DNA from 3 places in the Nocardia puris genome. Region 3 is predicted to be linked to each of the others. Evidence: riboswitches for the same ligand, from Rfam matches in the RefSeq annotation. Region 3 holds a riboswitch; each other region holds the start of a gene.
The links. Region 3 has a riboswitch for S-adenosylmethionine ahead of OHB21_RS23890 (amino acid ABC transporter permease). Riboswitches for the same ligand answer to the same signal wherever they lie in the genome.
Positions count from the first base shown of each region.

Region 1: another riboswitch for S-adenosylmethionine. It lies ahead of OHB21_RS10045 (rhodanese-like domain-containing protein); the one in region 3 lies ahead of OHB21_RS23890 (amino acid ABC transporter permease).
Region 2: another riboswitch for S-adenosylmethionine. It lies ahead of OHB21_RS02645 (bifunctional o-acetylhomoserine/o-acetylserine sulfhydrylase); the one in region 3 lies ahead of OHB21_RS23890 (amino acid ABC transporter permease).

Region 1 covers NZ_CP107943.1:2,246,292-2,252,844, forward strand. The annotation lists gene OHB21_RS10035 (FAD-dependent oxidoreductase) at 1-445, opposite strand, end outside; gene OHB21_RS10040 (Rv0361 family membrane protein) at 741-1,190, shown strand; SAM riboswitch class IV at 1,226-1,341, shown strand; gene OHB21_RS10045 (rhodanese-like domain-containing protein) at 1,357-1,773, shown strand; gene OHB21_RS10050 (O-succinylhomoserine sulfhydrylase) at 1,770-2,984, shown strand; gene fgd (glucose-6-phosphate dehydrogenase (coenzyme-F420)) at 3,589-4,599, opposite strand; gene OHB21_RS10060 (HAD-IIA family hydrolase) at 4,850-5,605, shown strand; gene OHB21_RS10065 (hypothetical protein) at 5,851-6,078, opposite strand; gene OHB21_RS10070 (hypothetical protein) at 6,120-6,553, opposite strand, start outside.
Region 2 covers NZ_CP107943.1:588,331-594,883, forward strand. The annotation lists gene OHB21_RS02630 (MFS transporter) at 1-733, opposite strand, end outside; gene OHB21_RS02635 (FAD-binding oxidoreductase) at 1,190-2,614, shown strand; gene OHB21_RS02640 (NADP-dependent isocitrate dehydrogenase) at 2,729-3,946, opposite strand; SAM riboswitch class IV at 4,289-4,401, shown strand; gene OHB21_RS02645 (bifunctional o-acetylhomoserine/o-acetylserine sulfhydrylase) at 4,492-5,820, shown strand; gene metX (homoserine O-acetyltransferase MetX) at 5,892-6,553, shown strand, end outside.
Region 3 covers NZ_CP107943.1:5,153,352-5,159,904, reverse strand. The annotation lists gene OHB21_RS23910 (glycosyltransferase) at 1-943, shown strand, start outside; gene OHB21_RS23900 (hypothetical protein) at 1,502-1,891, shown strand; gene OHB21_RS23895 (hypothetical protein) at 2,165-2,866, opposite strand; SAM riboswitch class I at 3,151-3,244, shown strand; gene OHB21_RS23890 (amino acid ABC transporter permease) at 3,394-4,443, shown strand; gene OHB21_RS23885 (amino acid ABC transporter ATP-binding protein) at 4,440-5,204, shown strand; gene OHB21_RS23880 (ABC transporter substrate-binding protein) at 5,234-6,187, shown strand; gene OHB21_RS23875 (GNAT family N-acetyltransferase) at 6,192-6,553, shown strand, end outside.

The sequences.
Region 1 (6,553 bases), 2.9 Mb from region 3:
GGGCGACGTTGCCGACGCCCAGCACCGCGACCTTCTCGGCGTCCAGCGGCCAGGTGCGCGGCACGTCGGGGTGCCCGTCGTACCAGGAGACGAAGTCGGCGGCGCCGTAGGAGCCGTCCAGGTCGATGCCGGGGATCGGCAGCGCGCGGTCGGCGTTGGCGCCGGTGGAGAAGATCACCGCGTCGTAGAAGCGGCGCAGGTCGTCGAGGGTGATGTCGGTGCCGTAGTCGATATTGCCGAGCAGGCGCACCTGCTCCTTGTCGAGCACCTTGTGCAGGGCGGTGATGATGCCCTTGATGCGCGGGTGGTCGGGGGCGACGCCGTAGCGGATCAGCCCGAACGGCGCGGGCATGCGCTCGTACAGGTCGATCGACACGTCGGCGTCGGACTTCATCAACGCGTCGGCGGCGTAGATACCGGCCGGTCCCGCACCCACGATCGCGATGCGGAGCGGTCGGGGCCCCGCGGTGGGCGCGTCAGACCCGGAGGCGGCAGCCTGCGTCACCACGGAGGGTTCGCGAACACCGCCATTGGACACTGCACTCTGTTCGGTCATCTCTTACGCGCACCCTTATGGTCGAAACGTCAACGTCGGCGGTCTTAGCTTAGGCTAAGTTCATCGAGCGCCGTGGGTACGCCCCCCAACGCCCACCGCGACGGCTGTGGTTGTGGCGATTCTATCCGTGCCACTGTGCACTACCCGCGCCGGTGCGTCGAACACGGTCGGGGATCATCGATCCATGACCGAGCAGCAGCCGCCCGACGAAGGTGAATCAATTCCGATCGACCAGACCGATCGGCGCTCGTTGGCGCCGTTCGTGGCCGCCGCCGTGGTGGCGGGAATCGTCCTGGTGGCGATCGTGCTCGGCGGCGTGCTCGCGCCCGCTGAGAAAAATGTCACAGAGGCCGACCGGGTCTCCGCGGCCGTGCGCAACTTCGTCGAGGGGACCAACAGCAGCGACCTGGTGCCGCCGCCCGGCACCGGCTGCGCCGACTTCGACCCCGAACGGTCCCCGCTGGCCGGACAAGAGGGTTCGGGCAAGACGATTCAGGTGAAGAACATCGCCGCGCCCGCCATCGACGGCGAGAAGGCGACCGTGTCCGTCACCACCGACGTCGAGGGCGCCGAGCGCACCGCCACCTGGAACCTGATCCGCGCCGACGGTAAATGGCTGGTCTGCACTGTTTGACAGGGTGCGGGCCCGCGGTGCAATCTCGTCGCTGAGGTCATGAGAACCAGCGTCAAGCCCCGGCTGGCTGGTCGGCAACCCTCCTCCGCGGTGGGGTGCTCCGGGTGACGACCTGGCCGCGCGCCGAACCCGGGCGCGGCAAGTGCGGATTCCACAGGAGGTCCACATGAGTTATGCCGGTGACATCACCCCGCGGCAGGCGTGGGAAGTGTTGCGCGACAACCCCGCCGCCGTCCTGGTCGACGTGCGTACCGACGCCGAATGGCGTTTCGTCGGCGTGCCCGACGTCAGTTCGCTCGACCGCCGCACGGTCCTGATCGAGTGGGTCGACAGCACGGGCGCCCGCAACCCGCGCTTCGCCGACCAGCTGAAGCAGGAACTGGCCGACCGGGCCGAGGACGCACCCGTGCTGTTCATCTGTCGCTCCGGCCAGCGTTCCGCGCACGCGGCGCGCGTGGCCACCGAACTCGGCATCGGGCCTTCTTACAACGTGTCCGAGGGTTTCGAGGGCGGTCTGGACGCGTCCGGGCACCGCGGTTCGACCGGGTGGCGCGCCGAGGGCCTCCCGTGGAGCCAGTCGTGATCACCGGTGGCGCCTTCGACAAACCGCTGCCCGAGGGCGTCGGTCCCGCCACGCTCGGCGTGCGCGGCGGCCTGCGCCGCTCCGGTTTCGAGGAGACCGCCGAGGCGCTGTATCTGACCTCCGGATTCGTCTACGAGAGCGCCGAGGCCGCCGAGGCCGCGTTCACCGGCGAGGTGGAGCACTTCGTCTACTCCCGCTACGGCAACCCGACGGTCGCCATGTTCGAGGAGCGCATCCGCCTGATCGACGGGGCCGAGGCCGCGTTCGCCACGGCCAGCGGCATGTCGGCGGTGTTCACCGCGCTCGGCGCGCTGCTCGGCGCCGGCGACCGGCTGGTGGCGGCGCGCAGCCTGTTCGGTTCGTGCTTCGTGGTGTGCAACGAGATCCTGCCGCGCTGGGGGGTGGAGACCGTCTTCGTCGACGGTGAGGATCTGGACCAGTGGGAGGCGGCGCTGTCGAAGCCCACCGCCGCGGTGTTCTTCGAGACGCCGGCCAACCCGATGCAGACCCTGGTCGACGTGCGCAAGGTGACCGAGCTCGCGCACGCGGCGGGCGCGAAGGTGGTGCTGGACAACGTCTTCGCGACCCCGCTGCTGCAAAAGGGCTTCGAGCTCGGCGCCGACGTGGTGGTCTACTCGGGCACCAAGCACATCGACGGGCAGGGCCGCGTGCTGGGCGGCGCCATCCTCGGCACGCAGGACTACATCGACGGACCCGTGAAAACCCTGATGCGCCATACGGGTCCGGCGCTGAGCCCTTTCAACGCCTGGACCCTGCTCAAGGGGCTCGAGACCATGCCGCTGCGGGTGCGCTACTCCACCGAGTCCGCGCTGCGCGTCGCGCGCTTCCTCGAGGAGAACAAGGGCGTGCGCTGGGTGAAATACCCCTTCCTGGAATCACATCCGCAGTACGATCTGGCCCGCGGCCAGATGTCGGGCGGCGGCACCGTGGTCACCTTCGAACTCGACGCCCCCGAGGGCGAAGGGAAGAAGCGCGCCTTCGAGGTGCTCAACCGTTTGCGCATCATCGACATCTCCAACAACCTCGGCGACGCGAAATCCCTCATCACCCACCCCGCCACCACCACCCACCGCGCCATGGGTCCGGAGGGTCGCGCCACCATCGGATTGACCGATGGTGTGGTGCGGATTTCGGTGGGGTTGGAGGATACCGAGGACCTGCTCGCGGATCTGGAACAGGCGCTGGGGTAGGAACGATTCCCGCGCGGCTCGCTGGTCTCGCGGGCCGCGCGTGATTCGTTCGAGCGCGGAAACCGGCTTCGAGGTCACGGGCTACCGTGAATTGTCACGTCTTCCCACAGTGCGAACTCGGCCTCCTGGGATGGCGTCCCATCCCAGGGGTTGGTCTGGAAGTTGCCGTCCCGGACCTCTCGGACCCAGGACCCGGGAAGATCTTGGCGGAAGTTGGCGACCAAGAGAACGACGGTGCGCTGCCCGTGCATGCGGATATCGCGTTCGCGGTTCGAGGTTGCTCTGCTGTCAACAGCAATATGCGGATGCGATCGGCTTCGCACCTGGCCGGGGCTCGTCGGGCTACTGATCACGGAGCGTACCCGTGATCAGTAGCAGGGTTCCTCTTCGCTGGCCATCCTGGTCGCGGAGCGAAAGGCGGTGCGGCCGCGGGTTGTAAGTGCGCCCGCACCGCCTTTCACGGTCGACCGTGTCGTTGGCGGTGACTGCCGACAGTCGGAACGGTTGATTCGCCCGTGGAAGTATCGGATCGCCATCACTTACGGTGCCGCGCCCATGCGGTGCGCGCGATTTCGCTTCCGGTGCGCTCGAATTCTCTTGTAGCTCAGCCCAGTTTGCGCAGGCGGGGGGCGATGTCGCGGGCGAAGAGGTCGAGGAAGCGGCGTTGGTCGTGGCCGGGGGCGTGGAAGACGAGGTGGTTGAGGCCCGCGTCCAGGTAGGGCTTGATCTGGTCGACGGCTTCGTCGGGGTCGCTGGCGACGATCCAGCGCTTGGCGATCTGCTCGATGGGCAGGGCGTCGGCGGCGGCTTCCATTTCGATGGGGTCGGTGATGGAGTGCTTCTGCTCGGCGGTGAGGGAGAGTGGCGCCCAGAAGCGCGTATTCTCCAGCGCCAGTTCGGGATCGGTGTCGTAGGAGATCTTGATCTCGATCATGCGGTCGATATCGGAGACCTCGCGGCCCCCTTTCGCCGCACCCTCCGCGACGGCCGGCATCAATTTCTCCGTGTAGAGGTCCATGCCCTTGCCGGAAGTGCAGATGAAACCATCACCCGCGCGGCCGGCGTATCGCGCGACCAGCGGGCCGCCCGCCGCGACATAGATCGGAATGCCGCCCTCGGGCACGTCGTAAATGGAAGCGCCGACGGTCTTGTAGTACTGCCCGTCGTAATCGACGCGGTCGCCGGTCCACAGCGCGCGCATCAACTCGACCGACTCGCGCAGGCGCGCGAAACGCTCCTTGAATTCCGGCCATTCGCCGGTGTAGCCGGTGGCGATTTCGTTGAGCGCCTCGCCCGTGCCGACGCCGAGCATCACGCGGCCCGGGTACAGGCAGCCCATGGTGGCGAACGCCTGCGCGATGACCGCCGGGTTGTACCGGAAGGTCGGCGTGAGCACCGAGGTGCCCAGCAAGATGCGCTGGGTGCGCTCACCGACCGCGGCCATCCACGCCAGGGAGAACGGCGCGTGCCCGCCCTTGTGCCGCCACGGCTGGAAATGATCGCTGACCGTCGCGCTGTCGAGGCCGTGTTCCTCGGCGAGCACCGCGATCTCCACCAGTTCGCGCGGTCCGAACTGTTCCGCCGACGCCTTGTATCCGAGCTTCAGCTCACTCATGTGCGCCACTCCTGTCGCTTCGCTGTGTGGGTGCGGAGTTCCGCACGCCGTCGGCCACCGGGACGCGGCCGGTGTCGCGAGGGGGCAGCGGCGGCCGGGTCCGGAGGCGTCCTTTCCGACCATAGTCAGCGCGGTGAACCCGCGTGGGGCGGGCCGGTTCTGCCGCAAGTCGCGTGCTTGTTCGGGCGCGATAGCCGACAATTGTCCGGTGACCGCAGAAACCGAACCGATCCTGTCCTATCTCACCGACATGGACGGGGTGCTGGTGAGCGAGGAACACCTGGTGCCCGGCGCCGACGAGTTCCTCGCCGAACTGCGCGCCAACGAGACGCCGTTCCTCGTGCTCACCAATAACTCCATCCGCACCCCGCGCGACCTCCAAGCTCGCCTGCGCCAGACCGGTCTCGACGTCCCCGAGGAGTCGATCTGGACGTCGGCGCTGGCCACCGCCACCTTCCTCAACGACCAGCGTCCCGGCGGAACCGCCTATGTGGTCGGCGAATCGGGGCTGACCACCGCGCTGCACGAGATCGGGTACGTGCTCACCGAACGCGACCCCGACTACGTGGTGCTCGGCGAGACGCGCACCTACTCGTTCGAGGCCATCACCACCGCGATCCGCCTGGTCGAACGCGGCGCCCGCTTCATCGCCACCAACCCCGACGCCACCGGCCCCTCCCGCGAGGGCGTCCTGCCAGCCACCGGCTCGGTCGCCGCGCTCATCACCCGCGCCACCGGCCGCGAACCGTACTACGTCGGCAAACCGAACCCGCTCATGATGCGTTCGGCCCTGCGCCGCATCGGCGCCCACTCCCAGTCCACGGTCATGATCGGCGACCGCATGGACACCGACGTCATCGCCGGCCTCGAAGCGGGCATGCGCACCATCCTCGTCACCACCGGCATCTCCACCCGCGCCTCCGTGGAAGGTTTCCCCTACCGCCCCACCGCCGTCATCGACTCCGTGGCCGACCTCATCGGCCGCACCCGAAAGCCCTTCGAGTAGATCGGTTCGCATCGCCGGGAGCAGGCAAAACGACGCCTGCTCGCGGCCCGGACGGGTGCTATAGTGGCCATGCGCCCGAGTGGGTGCGGGAACTGGGTTCGAGGCCCTGCCGGTTCACGACCGGAGTTTCCACAGAAGCGCGGAGATCCGGGATTGACACCCCGGTCGGCCACAACCGATAGCTCAAGCTGTAGAGCCCCGCTTTGTCATCGCGATCGGGCGGCCCAGGAGGGCCGCCCGATCTGCTATCTGGACGCTATCTCGGCCGTGAGCTCGGCCTCGGTGAGCCCGAGCACGCCGTAGCTGTGCCGGGCGACTCCCCGTGCGTTCCGCAGCGCGACCTTGGCGTCGTTCAAGATCTTGGGATGAGCGGCGACCACTTCGTCTACGACCAACGCGGCCCAGCACGGCCGGGGGAGAGCGGACTGCAAGCCGAGGTTCGTCTCGCGATCGAGACGTTTGGTAATCGCCAATGCGGCGATCATCTCGCCCTGTCCGAAGTCGATCCGGTCTCCTACCCGGAGTCCTTCGGGTTCCGCTTGGCCAGGTCGCCCCAGCCTTGTTCCTGGGCGCCACTCCAGTGGGCCAGGGTGTCGAACAGAACCCGGGTCATTGTGCCGCCGTTGTGGATCACGGCGTTTCGCATGTGCCCCAGCACCGTCATATACGACATCATGTCGGTGTCGTAGACGTGGCTCGTCACGCTCTCGAAGTCCGTGTGCAGGTCACTGAGGTTTCGTTTGGCGAGGGCTTTCGCGCATAGGCCATTGTCGGCCAGCATCCCGACGCAAGTTCGCATGAAGTCCTCGTGCAAAGACAGCACGTAGGGTACGGCCATCTTGCCGAGGTGAGTGTCGGCTCCGTGCAGGATTTGCCGTGCCTGGTCGGACTTCAGATTGAATCGGTGGATGTGATCGACCGCCAGGAATACTTCGGGTAGCAAGCGGT
Region 2 (6,553 bases), 3.5 Mb from region 3:
CCATGCCCAGCCCGAACAGCATGAGCACCACCGGCACCAAGCCGAGGGACATGCCCGCCACATCGGTGAGGGTGGTGGTGATGTAGGTGTACACGGCGAACATGCCGCCGAAGCCGATGGCGCCGACGCCCAGGGTGAGCAGCACCTGCGGGCGGCGCAGCGCGCCGAGTTCGGTGCGCGGGTCGGAAGTACGCAGGCCGGTGAGGTCGGGCACGTAGCGAACGAGCGCCGCTACCGTGGCGACGCCGATCACCGCGACCACCACGAACGCGTCCCGCCAGCCGAGGTGCTGACCGAGCCAGGTGGCGGCGGGAACGCCGACAACGTTGGCGGCGCTCAACCCCAGCATAACCGCGGCAACCGCTTTCGCGCGCTGACCCGCCGGTGCCAGAGAGGCCGCAGCCAGGGAGGCGACACCGAAGTACGCGCCGTGCGGCAGCCCGGAGACGAACCGCGCCGCGATGAGGGACTCGAACGTCGGGGCCAGCACGGTGGCCGCGTTACCCAGGGTGAACGCCACCATCAGTGCGATCAGCAACCGCTTGCGCGGCACCCGCGCGCACAGCGCGGCCAGCAGCGGCGCGCCGATCACCACGCCCAGCGCGTACGCGGAGACGGCATGCCCCGCGGTGGGCTCGGAGACGCTCATGGCCGACGCGATATCCGGCAGCAAACCCATGGTGACGAACTCGGTGGTGCCGATGCCGAAGCCGCCGAGCGCCAACGCCAGCATCGCGGGGATGTGCCAGGAGGTGCGCTCGAGCTCGGGCGGGGCGGTGGGCTGGGTGGTGGCTGCCGGACTCGTCACGGGTTCTTACAACCACCCCGCCCTCGCGTCCGCATCCCCGGATCGACGTGAGTTCCGACACCGCCGACCAAGATCATTCCCGCAGCTCACCGACATATCCGGCAAACCGGACGAGACCGCGACACTGTCGGCCACCGCCGGCGGCCACTCCCAACCCAGCTGAACCGTCGAGGCGACTCGACGACATCGGCACACCACGGCGGGCACGGTTTCCAGCATCCGGGCCGACGGGCCCGTATCCGCGCCGCCCCACGCTCCGTGCCCCCACACAAGAATCCACCCTCACCGACCGGACACCCCTCCGGATTCCCCTCGGAATGACGCGATCCTGCGCCGCGCGCCCCTAGACTCCCGCCCATCGTCACTCGATTCTCTCGCGGCGTGTTCCTGCGCGCGGCGCTCGGAGCCGGGGCGGCCACGGCGGTCGGCTCGGTGCTCGGCGCGCCCGCGGCGGGCGATCCGGTCACCTCCGGGTCGGGCGGCATGCCGGACTGGGAGGGCCTGCGGCGCGGACTGCGTGGACGGTTGCTGCTGCCGTGGGAGCCGGACTACTTCCCCGCGAAACTGCTGCACGACACCCGATTCGACGCCATGCTGCCCGCCGCCGTCGTGCGCGCTGCCGACGAGGATGACGTGTCGGCGGCCGTATCCTTCGCCGCCGCCCACCACCTCACGGTCGCGCCGCGCGGCGGCGGCCACTCGTATGTGGGCGCGTCGGCCGCCGACCGGACGCTCGTCCTCGACCTGCGTGACCTGAACGCCGTTCGTCTCGACTCCGGGAACGCGCACCTCGGCGGCGGCGCGCTCATCGCCCAGGCGCAGGACGCCCTCGGCGCGCACGGGCGCACGATCCCGCTCGGCACCTGCCCGACGGTCGGCGTGACCGGGCTGGCGCTCGGCGGCGGCATCGGCGTCGATTCCCGGGCGCGCGGCCTCACCTGCGACCGACTGCTCGGCGCGCGGGTGGTACTACCCGACGGGACCAAGGCCGAGGTGTCCGCGACCGACCATCCTGACCTGTTCTGGGCGTTGCGCGGCGGCGGCCGCTGCGCAGTCGTCACCGAACTCACCGTCGCCACCCATCCCGCCGAATCGAAAGACCTGACGCGCCTGAGCTTTCCGGGTGAAGCGGCCGCGCGGACGCTGCTCGGCTGGGCGAACTGGCTCGCGACGGCGAGCCGCGCACAGTGGGCCAACGTGGAGGTCCGCGCCGACGGGCACGGCGGCGTGGCGTGTGTCGTCCTGCTGGTCGGCCCAGCGGGAACGGGCTCCGGCGCGGCGGCGGGCCTGGCCCGAGCGATCGGTGCCCAGCCGACTACCGCCGAAACGCGCACCCTCGAACACGCGGCCACCGCACTCGAATTGGCCGGCGGCACCCGCACCCCGTCGCGCACCAGCCTCGCCGCCGGATCGGACGTCCTGACCGACCTCACCCCCGACGCGGCGGACGCTCTCGTCGCCGCCGTGACCGACCGCTCCCGCACCGGCGGCTCCGGCGGCGCGCTGGTCGACCCCCTCGACGGCGCGGTCCGCGACATTCCGGCGAACGCCACCGCCTTCCCTTGGCGCACCCACACCGCCCTGGTCCAGTGGATCGTCTACAACCCCACCGACCACGCCGCGGCCACCGAATGGATAGCGCGAGCGCATCACAGAGTCGGCCCCCACTCGGCGGGCGGATACCTCAACTACCCGGAAGTGGGCCACCCCGCGCACCGCTATCTGGCCGGTAACCACGCCCGCCTGCGCGATATCGCGAACACCATCGACCCGGACCACCGCATCGGCGTCCACCCCGCACTCTGATCAACCGGCAACCGCTCCACCCCCGAAAACACGTCGGGCACCCGTTCGCCGCAAGGGCGGGCGGGTGCCCGGTTCACCCGGGGTCGGGCGCACGGCCCGGCCCCGGTGCACAGATCAGCGCAGTGCGCGCGCCAGGTTCGCGTCGAGCGCGCCGAGGAACTCCTCGGTGGTCAGGTACCCCTGGTCGCCGCCGACGAGCAGCGCGAGGTCCTTGGTCATCTGGCCGCCCTCGACGGTCTTGATGACAACGTCCTCGAGCGTCTGCGCGAAGCCGATCACCTCGGGGGTGTTGTCCAGCTTGCCGCGGTGCTCGAGACCGCGGGTCCAGGCGAAGATCGACGCGATCGGGTTGGTCGAGGTGGGCTTGCCCTGCTGGTGCTGGCGGTAGTGCCGGGTGACGGTGCCGTGCGCGGCCTCCGCCTCACAGGTCTTGCCGTCCGGGGTGAGCAGCACCGAGGTCATCAGGCCCAGCGAGCCGAAGCCCTGCGCGACCGTGTCCGACTGCACGTCGCCGTCGTAGTTCTTGCAGGCCCACACGTAGCCGCCCTCCCACTTCATGGAGGAGGCGACCATGTCGTCGATGAGGCGGTGCTCGTAGGTCAGGCCCGCGGCGTCGAACTGGGTCTTGAACTCGGCGTCGAAGATCTCCTGGAAGGTGTCCTTGAACATGCCGTCGTAGGCCTTCAGGATGGTGTTCTTGGTCGACATGTAGACCGGGTAGTTCTGCTGCAGGCCGTAGTTGAACGACGCCCGCGCGAAGTCCACGATCGACTTCTTGAAGTTGTACATGCCCATGACGACGCCGCCGTCCTCGGGCATCTTCACGACCTCGTGCACGATCGGCTCGCTGCCGTCCTCGGGGGTGAAGGTCAGCGTGACCGTGCCGGCCTGGAACACCTTGAAGTCGGTGGCGCGGTACTGGTCGCCGAAGGCGTGACGACCGATGATGATCGGCTTGGTCCATCCGGGCACCAGGCGCGGCACGTTCGAGATGATGATCGGCGCGCGGAAGATGGTCCCGCCGAGAATGTTGCGGATGGTGCCGTTGGGCGAGCGCCACATCTTCTTGAGGCCGAATTCCTCGACCCTGGCCTCGTCCGGGGTGATGGTGGCGCACTTGACGCCCACGCCGTGGCGCTTGATGGCCTCGGCCGCATCGATGGTGACCTGGTCGTCTGTCTTGTCCCGGTACTCGATCCCCAGGTCGTAGTACTCGAGGTTCACGTCGAGGTACGGGTGGATCAGCTTGTCCTTGATGAACTGCCAGATGATCCGGGTCATCTCGTCGCCGTCGAGTTCTACGACGGTGCCTTCAACCTTGATCTTGGACATGGATCTTCGTGTCCTCCTAGGATGGTGCCCTCATTGCACGGCCAGGCGAACACGCTTGTGAGCGGACCCCAGCTGTTCAACAGACAACGTATATGCCCCGCGGTGTTTGCGGGACGCGTGGTGCAAACAAGACAAGCGTACTGCTGTCGGAGTCCTCACCGCTCGGGGAGGGCCCGTTGTGCGGACTGTGACGAACCTCCGACCCGCGGATCACCTGTGATCCGCACCACTTTCACCATCATGACATCCGGCCGCGACCTGCGCGTCGCGGGTGCGGCCGGTGCGCGGCCTCTCCGGGGAGGGATTTCGGCCGACGGCGGGCGCCAGCTAACATGTCGGTCAGGTCATGAGTGCCAACGCCAAGCCCCGGCTCGTTGGCCGGCAACCCTCCAGCTGCGGTGGGGTGCTCCGGGTGAGGACCTGGCCACCCGACGGCCGGGTGGCAAGCGCACCAGCAGGAGGTTCCCGGAAATGTGTTGCTGTAGTCGATAGACCGCATCCTCGATTCCCTTGAATTCCGGCGAAACTCCGTGGAGACCAACACCATGACCGACAACGCATCGGCCGAGTTCGACCCTGCCCAGTGGTCCTTCGAGACCAAGCAGATCCATGCGGGCCAGGCCCCCGACGCCGCCACCAACGCCAGGGCGCTGCCGATCTACCAGACGACGTCCTACACCTTCCGCGACACCGATCACGCGGCGGCGCTGTTCGGCCTGGCCGAACCGGGCAACATCTACACCCGCATCGTCAACCCCACCCAGGACGTGGTGGAGCAGCGCATCAACGCGCTCGAGGGCGGCGTCGCGGCGCTGCTGCTGGCCTCCGGCCAGGCCGCGGAGACCTTCGCCATCCTGAACCTGGCGAACTCGGGCGACCACATCGTCTCCAGCCCGCACCTCTACGGCGGCACCTACAACCTCTTCCACTACTCGCTGCCCAAGCTCGGCATCGAGGTGTCCTTCGTCGAGGATCCCGATGATCTGGAGCAGTGGAAGGCCGCGATCCGGCCGAACACCAAGGCCTTCTTCGGCGAGACGGTCGCCAACCCGAGCAGCTCGGTCCTCGACATTCCCGGCATCGCCGGTGTCGCGCACGCCGCGGGCATCCCGCTCATCGTGGACAACACCGCCGCCACCCCGTACCTGATCCAGCCGCTGAAGCACGGCGCCGACATCGTGGTCCACTCGGCCACCAAGTACCTCGGCGGGCACGGCACGGCCATCGCGGGCGTGATCGTGGACGGCGGCACCTTCGACTGGACGGTCACCGACGAGCAGGGCGACGCCCGCTTCCCCGGCTTCACCACCGCCGACCCCAGCTACCACGGTGTGGTGTTCGCCGACCTCGGCGCGCCGGCGTTCGCGCTCAAGGCGCGGGTGCAGCTGCTGCGCGATCTGGGTTCGGCCGTGTCGCCGTTCAACGCCTTCCTGATCAGCCAGGGCATCGAGACGCTGAGCCTGCGCATCGAGCGCCACGTGCAGAACGCCAAGGCCGTGGCCGAGTTCCTCAGCGAGCACCCCGCCGTGGAGAAGGTCCACTACGCGGGCCTGCCGTCCTCGCCGTGGTACGAGCGCGGGCAGCAGCTGGCGCCCAAGGGTGTCGGTTCGATCGTGTCGTTCGAGCTGCGCGGCGGCGTGGACGCGGGCAAGAAGTTCGTCAACGCGCTCACCCTGCACAGCCACGTCGCCAATATCGGCGACGTGCGCTCGCTGGTGATCCACCCGGCGTCGACCACGCATTCCCAGCTCACGCCCGAGGAGCAGGTCACCACGGGCGTCACGCCCGGCCTGGTGCGCCTGGCCGTGGGCATCGAGGGGATCGACGACATCCTGGCCGACCTGCGAGCCGGTTTCGAAGCGGCCACGACGTGACCGTGAGCACCGATCAGGGCTACGCCCGGCCGTCGCGGCCGGCGGACGGTTCCGCGCCTTCGGGTGCGGAACTGCTGCCGCCGCCCGACGGCAGGCTGGGTCTCGTCGAGATCGGGGACGTGCGGCTGGAGAGCGGCGCGGTCATCCCCGATGTGCATCTCGCGGTGCAGCGGTGGGGCGAGCTGTCGCCCACGCTGGACAACGTGGTGCTCGTCGAGCACGCCCTGACCGGTGACTCGCACGTGGTCGGCCCGCCCGGCGGTGTCCACCAGCAGCCCGGCTGGTGGGACGGCATGGTCGGGCCGGGCGCGCCCATGGACACCGGCGAGTGGTGCGTCATCGCGGCGAACGTCCTGGGCGGCTGCAAGGGCAGCACCGGCCCGTCTTCGCTCGCGCCCGACGGCACTCCGTGGGGTTCGCGTTTCCCGTCCATCTCCATCCGCGATCAGGTGCGTGCCGAGGCGGCGCTCATGGACCGGCTGGGCGTCGAGCGGCTGGCCGCGGTGGTCGGCGGCTCGATGGGCGGGATGCGGGTGCTGGAGTGGATGATCGGCGCGCCCGAGCGCGTGGCCGCCGCGCTGGTGCTGGCCGTCGGCGCGCGCGCCACGGCCGACCAGATCGGCACCCAGACCACCCAGATCGCCGCCATCAAGGCCGATCCGGACTGGCAGGGCGGCGACTACCACCACACCGATCGCGCGCCGACGACCGGTATGGGCATCGCGCGGCGCAT
Region 3 (6,553 bases):
GACCGACGGCACCGCCGACGCCGCCCGCGCGGCCATCGCCGGCGACCCGCGCTGCACGCTGATCCGCGAGGATTCCGGGCCGCCACCCGGCTGGACGGGCAAGGCCTCGGCGTGCGCCCGGCTGGCCGCGCGCACCGACGCGCCTGTGCTCGTGTTCGTCGACGCCGATGTGCGGCTGGCTCCGCAGGCGGTGGCCGCCGCCGTGGCCGAACTGCGGGCCCGCCGGGCGGCGCTGGTCTCGCCCTGGCCGCGGCAGCTCGCCGGGACCGCGCGGGAGGCGCTGGTGCAGCCGCTGCTGTGCTGGTCGTGGGCCTCGACCCTGCCGGTCGCCCTCGCCGACCGGTCGCGGCGTCCGTCGACGGTGGTGGCGTGCGGGCAGTTCCTGGTGGTGGACGGGGCGGCCTACCGCGCCGTGGGCGGGCACGAGGCGGTCGCGGACAGCCCCACCGAGGATCTGGACCTGGCGCGCGTGCTGCGCCGGGCCGGGCACCGCACTACCGTCGCGGCGGCGGGCACCCTCGCCCGCACCCGCATGTACCGGGGCGCCGAAGAATTGGAGCGCGGCTACACGCGCTGGCTCTGGTCCGCGTACGGCGGTTCACCCGTCGCGGCGGCGGCCGTGGGAACCGTTGCGGCGCTCGGTCATCTGGCGCCGCCCGTGGCGGCGGTGGCCGGGCGCGGATCGATCCGCCGGGCCGGCGCGATCGGTTATGCCGCCTCGGTCGCCGGACGGCTGCTGGCGCGCTCCCTGGAGTCCGGCGGCACCGTCACCGGCGCGGATTGCCTTGCGGCGCTGGCCCACCCGCTGTCGGTGGCCGAGTACCTGGCGCTCACCGCACGCTCCCATCGCGCGCGGAGACGGGGTGCGCTGCGCTGGAAAGGCCGCCCGCTGGTGTCCACCGCACCCGATCCCACTGCCCTACCCCGCCGCGAAATGCCCTGACCTGCCCGGTCGTTCGCTGCTGTTCGTGCGCAACGTGGGTCGCTCGATGACCTCGAAACCCATTCTCGACAAGGACGGCACCGCCTTCGGCCTGTGAAGCTGCGGACGTCCGCGCACCCGCGCCGGTTCCGGGGAACGAGACCCGGCGAGTAGGTGCTCGCGCGCCAGGTCGTCAAGCGGCCGCTCGACGAGAGCGAGGGGCGCGGCGTCTTCGCCTAGGGGGCCGGAGCCGGAGACCAGTCCGGCCAAGGCGCCCGTCGCGACGCGGTTCGGGGCGCTGGGAGAAGGCGCCGGCCTGCAGTTCGGTGCTGAGCAGCGGGGCGAGCTGGTGCGGGTCGCCGGAGGCCAGGACTCGATCGCGACGCCGGGAGAACCCCCGGCCGCACGCGCCCGGACAGCTCCGCTCCGCCGTGCCCCGCAAATTCGGGGCTTCACCGCCTCACCGGTGGCGACCTGCGCATTTCGCCGTCTAGTCCGTGCCGGAAAGGTTGCCCTGGGTTGCCCGGCGGCACGACATGGGGAAGGCTTGCCGCGGAGCGCAGTTCGTTCAGGAGTGTCATGAATCTGCTCACGATGGCGAGGATCGCGGCCGTGCCGGTCAGCCTGTGGCTGCTCATCGCCTTGATCGCCAATCCCGAGTACCGCACCCACAACATCTTCACCGTGCCCGATTTCGGGTTCTCCCTCTACCTGCTCGCGGTGGCGGCGCTGCCCACCCGCATCGCCGCGCCCGCCCTCACCGCGGGCTTCTGCTTCGGCGCGGGCGTCATCACCGTCGCCGCCATCGACCGCTTCGACCGCGGTGACACCGCCCAAGGCGCGCTGAACCTGCTGATCGTCGCGGCCTACCTGGTGGTGGCGACCTTGCTGCTGCGCAGGCAAGCGCGCACCAGCCAAGTCGAAACCGCACGAGCCGAAGCCGCACCCGCCGGGGTACCTGCCGCCTGAGCGGGCGCTCGGCTGTGCCTCGGAATCCGGGCCGATCAGCCGGTGGCTGGGGGTCGTCGTGGCCCATTCGGTCGACGCGATCCCGCCACCACGCAAGCGAACACGCACCGGCCGGCCGGGACCACGCGAGCCGAGGCATCCGCTACCTGAGCACCTGCGACCCCATCTCGGAGTCCGACCCCATCTCGGAGCCGCCGATCGTCATCCGGCAAGGCCGGGGAAGGACCGCAACCCACGGACGACGCGGCCCCGGATCGGACTTCGCCTCAGCCCCTACGGCACCGTCGTGATGCCGACGGTGGGCAGGAAGAAGCAGGAGCGCCCGCCGTTGTCGACGGTGCCGAAGACCGCGGCCAGCACCGTGCCCTGTCCGGTGTCGACCGGGACCGCGCGGATGCCGCCGACCGGCAGCGCCGCGAGGAAGAACTCGGCGATGGCGCGCTCGGCCTGCGGGCGCAGTTCGGCGGGGATCTGCGGCGGGATCATGCCGCGGAAGATCTCCGCGATCGGGCCCATGGCGGCCACGCCGCCCCGCCCGTTGCTGACGTTGAACCACGCCACCTGCATCCCGGCGGTGTTCCCGCTCTCGGGGCCCAGGCCCACCGGGATGAACGTGAACAGGGTCTGACCGGCCTTCACGGCCGTGAGATCCAGGCCGGGCACGGCGATGTTCGTCTTCGGCCACGGGCCGGGCACGGCTCCCGCCACCGCCGGGACCAGGCCCAGCGCCGAACCGTCGGCGCAGAACGCGGCCGCCGTGGGATACAGGAACGGGTCGATGCCGAGGCCGCGCAACACCTGGACGGTGCTGTCGTAGGCGGCGAACAGATCCCCGGGTGTCGCGGCCTGGTGCCTGCCGGGTGGTTCCGGGGCCGCGGCCGGTATCGCGGCGGCGGGCGCGGCCAGCGCGGCGGTCAGGGCGACCGCTCCGGTGGCGAGGGCGGCGAAACGGGGCAGGCGGTGCAACACGGCCACGGCGGACCTCCTCATCGGCGGCACGATGAGCAGACAGACTACTCCCGCAAACGCCGGACGCAGCCGTTTTCGGCGGTGGCAAATTCTCCGGCGCGTCGTGGCGCCGGGGCGAGAGAGCCGGTCGGCGTAGGGAACAGCACCGACCGGCGCGGGTAATGATCACGCCGGCGGGCCCGCGGGACCAGGGCTGGGCTCAGCCTGATTTCTACCCTTGCCGGTGAGTTGCCGCGCTTCGCATGATGTTTCGGCCAGACCCTGCTGCGCCCGGCGCACGGGGCCGGGCACACCCATCCAGAGCGACCGAGAGACCTGGCTCACCGACGTCGCAGCAACCCCCCGGTCACCGGGTGCGGGTGCTTCCGCCGGGACCGATGGAGGACTGCATGACGCGAACCGCGAACGCCCGCAGGGCCGGCCGACAGCACGGCTGCTGTCGGCGCTGACCACAGCGACCGACCGCACCAGACCCGCCCCGCGGGTGGCGACGGATCCCACCGCCGCCGTCTGAGTTCTCCGAAGGATTTCCCATGAGTGCGCCTCCCGCACCCGAAGCCCCCCTCCACGATGATCGCGCCGACCCCGCACCGCCCGCCGCCGAGCAGGCGGCCGACGGCGACGCGCCCCATACCGGCGTCGCGACCCGCGACGCCGTCACCCGCGCCGACACCGCCCCGACGGTCGCCCGCACGCGGCATCCGTGGCGGTGGGTGATCAGTGTCATAGCGCTGATCCTGCTCGCCCAGTTCCTGCACGGCCTGGTCACCAATCCCGGCTGGGACTGGCCGACGTTCGCCGCCTACTTCACCGCCGAGTCGATCTTCGCCGCGCTGCGCGTGACGCTGGAGCTCACGCTGTGGGGCACGGTGCTCGGCTTCTTCATCGGCACCCTGCTCGCGATCGCGCGGCTGTCGAACAACCCGGTGCTGAGCACCATCGCCTGGTCCTATATCTGGGCGTTCCGCTCGATCCCGCTCATCGTGCAGTTGCTGTTCTGGTTCAATATCGCCTACCTGTATCAGACGCTCTCGCTGGGCATTCCGTTCGGACCGGCGTTCCTCACCTTCGAGGTCAACGGCGTGATCAGCGGTTTCACCGCCGCCGTGATCGGTCTGGCGCTGCATCAGGCGGCGTATTCGGCCGAGATCATCCGCGCCGGGCTCATCTCGGTGGACCCGGGACAGCTGGAAGCGTCGGCGGCGCTGGGCATTCCGCGGTGGCGCCAGTTCCGCACCATCGTGCTGCCGCAGGCGATGCGCTCGATCCTGCCCAACGCCACGAACGAGGTGATCAGCCTGTTCAAGGGCACCTCGATCGTGTCGGTGATGGCGATCGCCGAGCTGTTCTACCAGGTGCAGGTGATCTACGGCCGCAACGGCCGGGTGGTGCCGCTGCTGATGGTGGCCACGTTCTGGTACATCGTGCTCACCACGATCCTCACCGTGGCGCAGTTCTACATCGAGCGCCACTACGCGAAGGGCGCGCACCGCACGCCGCCGCCCACGCCCTTGCAGAAGTTCCGGTGGCGGCTGCGTGAACTCGCCGCCGCCGCGAACGCGCCGCGGGGAGCCACCCGATGAGCGCCGCCGTGGAAGTGCGCGGCGTGCGCAAGTCGTACGGGCGCACCGAGATCCTGCACGGCATCGATCTCACCGTGCGGTCGGGCGAAGTGGTCGCGGTGATCGGCCCGTCGGGCTCGGGCAAGTCGACCCTGCTGCGGGTGCTCAACCACCTGGAACCGGTGGACGCGGGCACCGTGCACATCGACGGCGAGCTGATCGGATATCGCCTGCGCCGCAATAACACCCTGTATCCGCTGCCGGATCGCGAAGTGCGCAAACAGCGTTCGCGCATCGGGTTCGTGTTCCAGCAGTTCAATCTGTTCCCGCATCTCACCGTGCTCGACAACGTCACCATCGCCCCGCTCACCGCGCAGCGCCGTCCGCGCGCCGAAGTGGAGCGCGAGGCGCGCACCCTGCTGGACCGGGTGGGCATCGGCGAACTCGCCGGCGCGTATCCGCGCCGGTTGTCGGGCGGACAGCAGCAACGCGTCGCGATCGCACGGGCACTCGCGTTGCGGCCCGGGGTGATCCTGTTCGACGAGCCGACCTCGGCGCTGGACCCCGAACTCGTCGGCGAGGTGCTCGACGTGATCCGCGGCCTGGCCGACGACGGCACCGCCCTGGTGATCGTCACCCACGAGATCGGTTTCGCCCGCGAGATCGCCGACACCGTGGTCTTCCTCGACGGCGGCGTGATCGTCGAACAGGGCCCGCCCGCCGAGGTGCTCGGCGACCCGAAACATCCCCGCACCCGAGCCTTTCTCTCCCGCGTCCACTGAGCTCCGCTCCCCGTACGAACAGGTCATCGATGAAGTTCACCGCCCTCGCCGGAATCGTCGCCGCGACAGCGCTGCTGCTGTCGGGTTGCACGAATCCGAGCGAAGACAGCCAGGTTTCGCCCGACGGCACCGTCGCGTTCGATCTCTCCCCCGAGCAGGCCGGGCGCGTGCGCGCCGGCAAGGTCGACGAGATCGCCGCCCAAGTGCCGCAGGCGATCCGCGATCGCGGCACCCTGATCGTCACCGGCTCCGCGGGCACCGCGCCGCCGCTGCGCTTCTACGCCACCGACGACCGCACCGTGGTCGGCTCCGAGGTCGATTTCGCCTCGCTCGTCGCCGATATCCTGGGGCTGCGCCTCGAGGTGGCGGTGGCGGACTGGTCGAACAACTTCGTGCGCGTGGACTCCGGTGAGGTGGACGCGTTCGTCTCCAACGTGACCGTCACCGAGGAGCGCAAGGAGAAGTACGACTTCGCCACCTACCGCAAGGACGACGTCGCGCTGGAGGTGCCGAACCAGAGCGATCTGGACTACCAGGACCGGACCAGCCTGGCGGGCAAGCGGATCGCCGTCGGCAGCGGCACCAATCAGGAACAGCTGCTGGTCGAGTGGGACGAGCAGAACCAGGCCGAGGGACTGCCCGCCATCGACATCGCCTACTTCGAGAAGGCCTCCGATGTGTACCTGGCGCTGGCCTCGCAGCGCATCGACGGCTACATCGGGCCCAACCCGTCGGCCGTCTATCACGTGGCCACGGCCGGGCAGACCAAGATCGTGGCCACCTTCTCCGGCGCGGGCGAAGACCTCCAGGGCGAGATCGGCGTGCTCACCAAGAAGGACAACGGCCTGATCGGCCCGGTGCACAAGGCGCTTCAGCACGCCATCGACTCCGGGCTCTACCAGCAGGTCATCGACCGGTGGGGCCTGCAGACCGAGGTCGTGGACCAGACGCGGATCAATCCGCCCGGACTGCCGAAGAAGTAGCGCGATGACACGAGGTCTGGTCACCACACGGCGATCGCACTGGGTCGCCCAGGATCATCCGCTGGCCGCGCCGCTGCTGGCGGAGCTGGCCATCGAGTACAGCACCCGCTACGAGCGCTCCCCCGGCGCGATGCACGCCTCGCTGGTGGAGTACCCGGCCGAGCGGTTCGCGCCGCCGCACGGCGGGCTGCTGGTGATCACGGTCGACTCGGAACCGGTGGCGGGCGGCGCCTTCCAGCGCTACGACCACGACACCGCCGAGCTGAAGCGGATCTGGACCGCGCGCGAACACCGCAGGCGGGGCCTCGGGCGGCACGTGCTGGACGAGCTGGAAACCGAGATCGCCCGGCGCGGCTACCGCCGGAT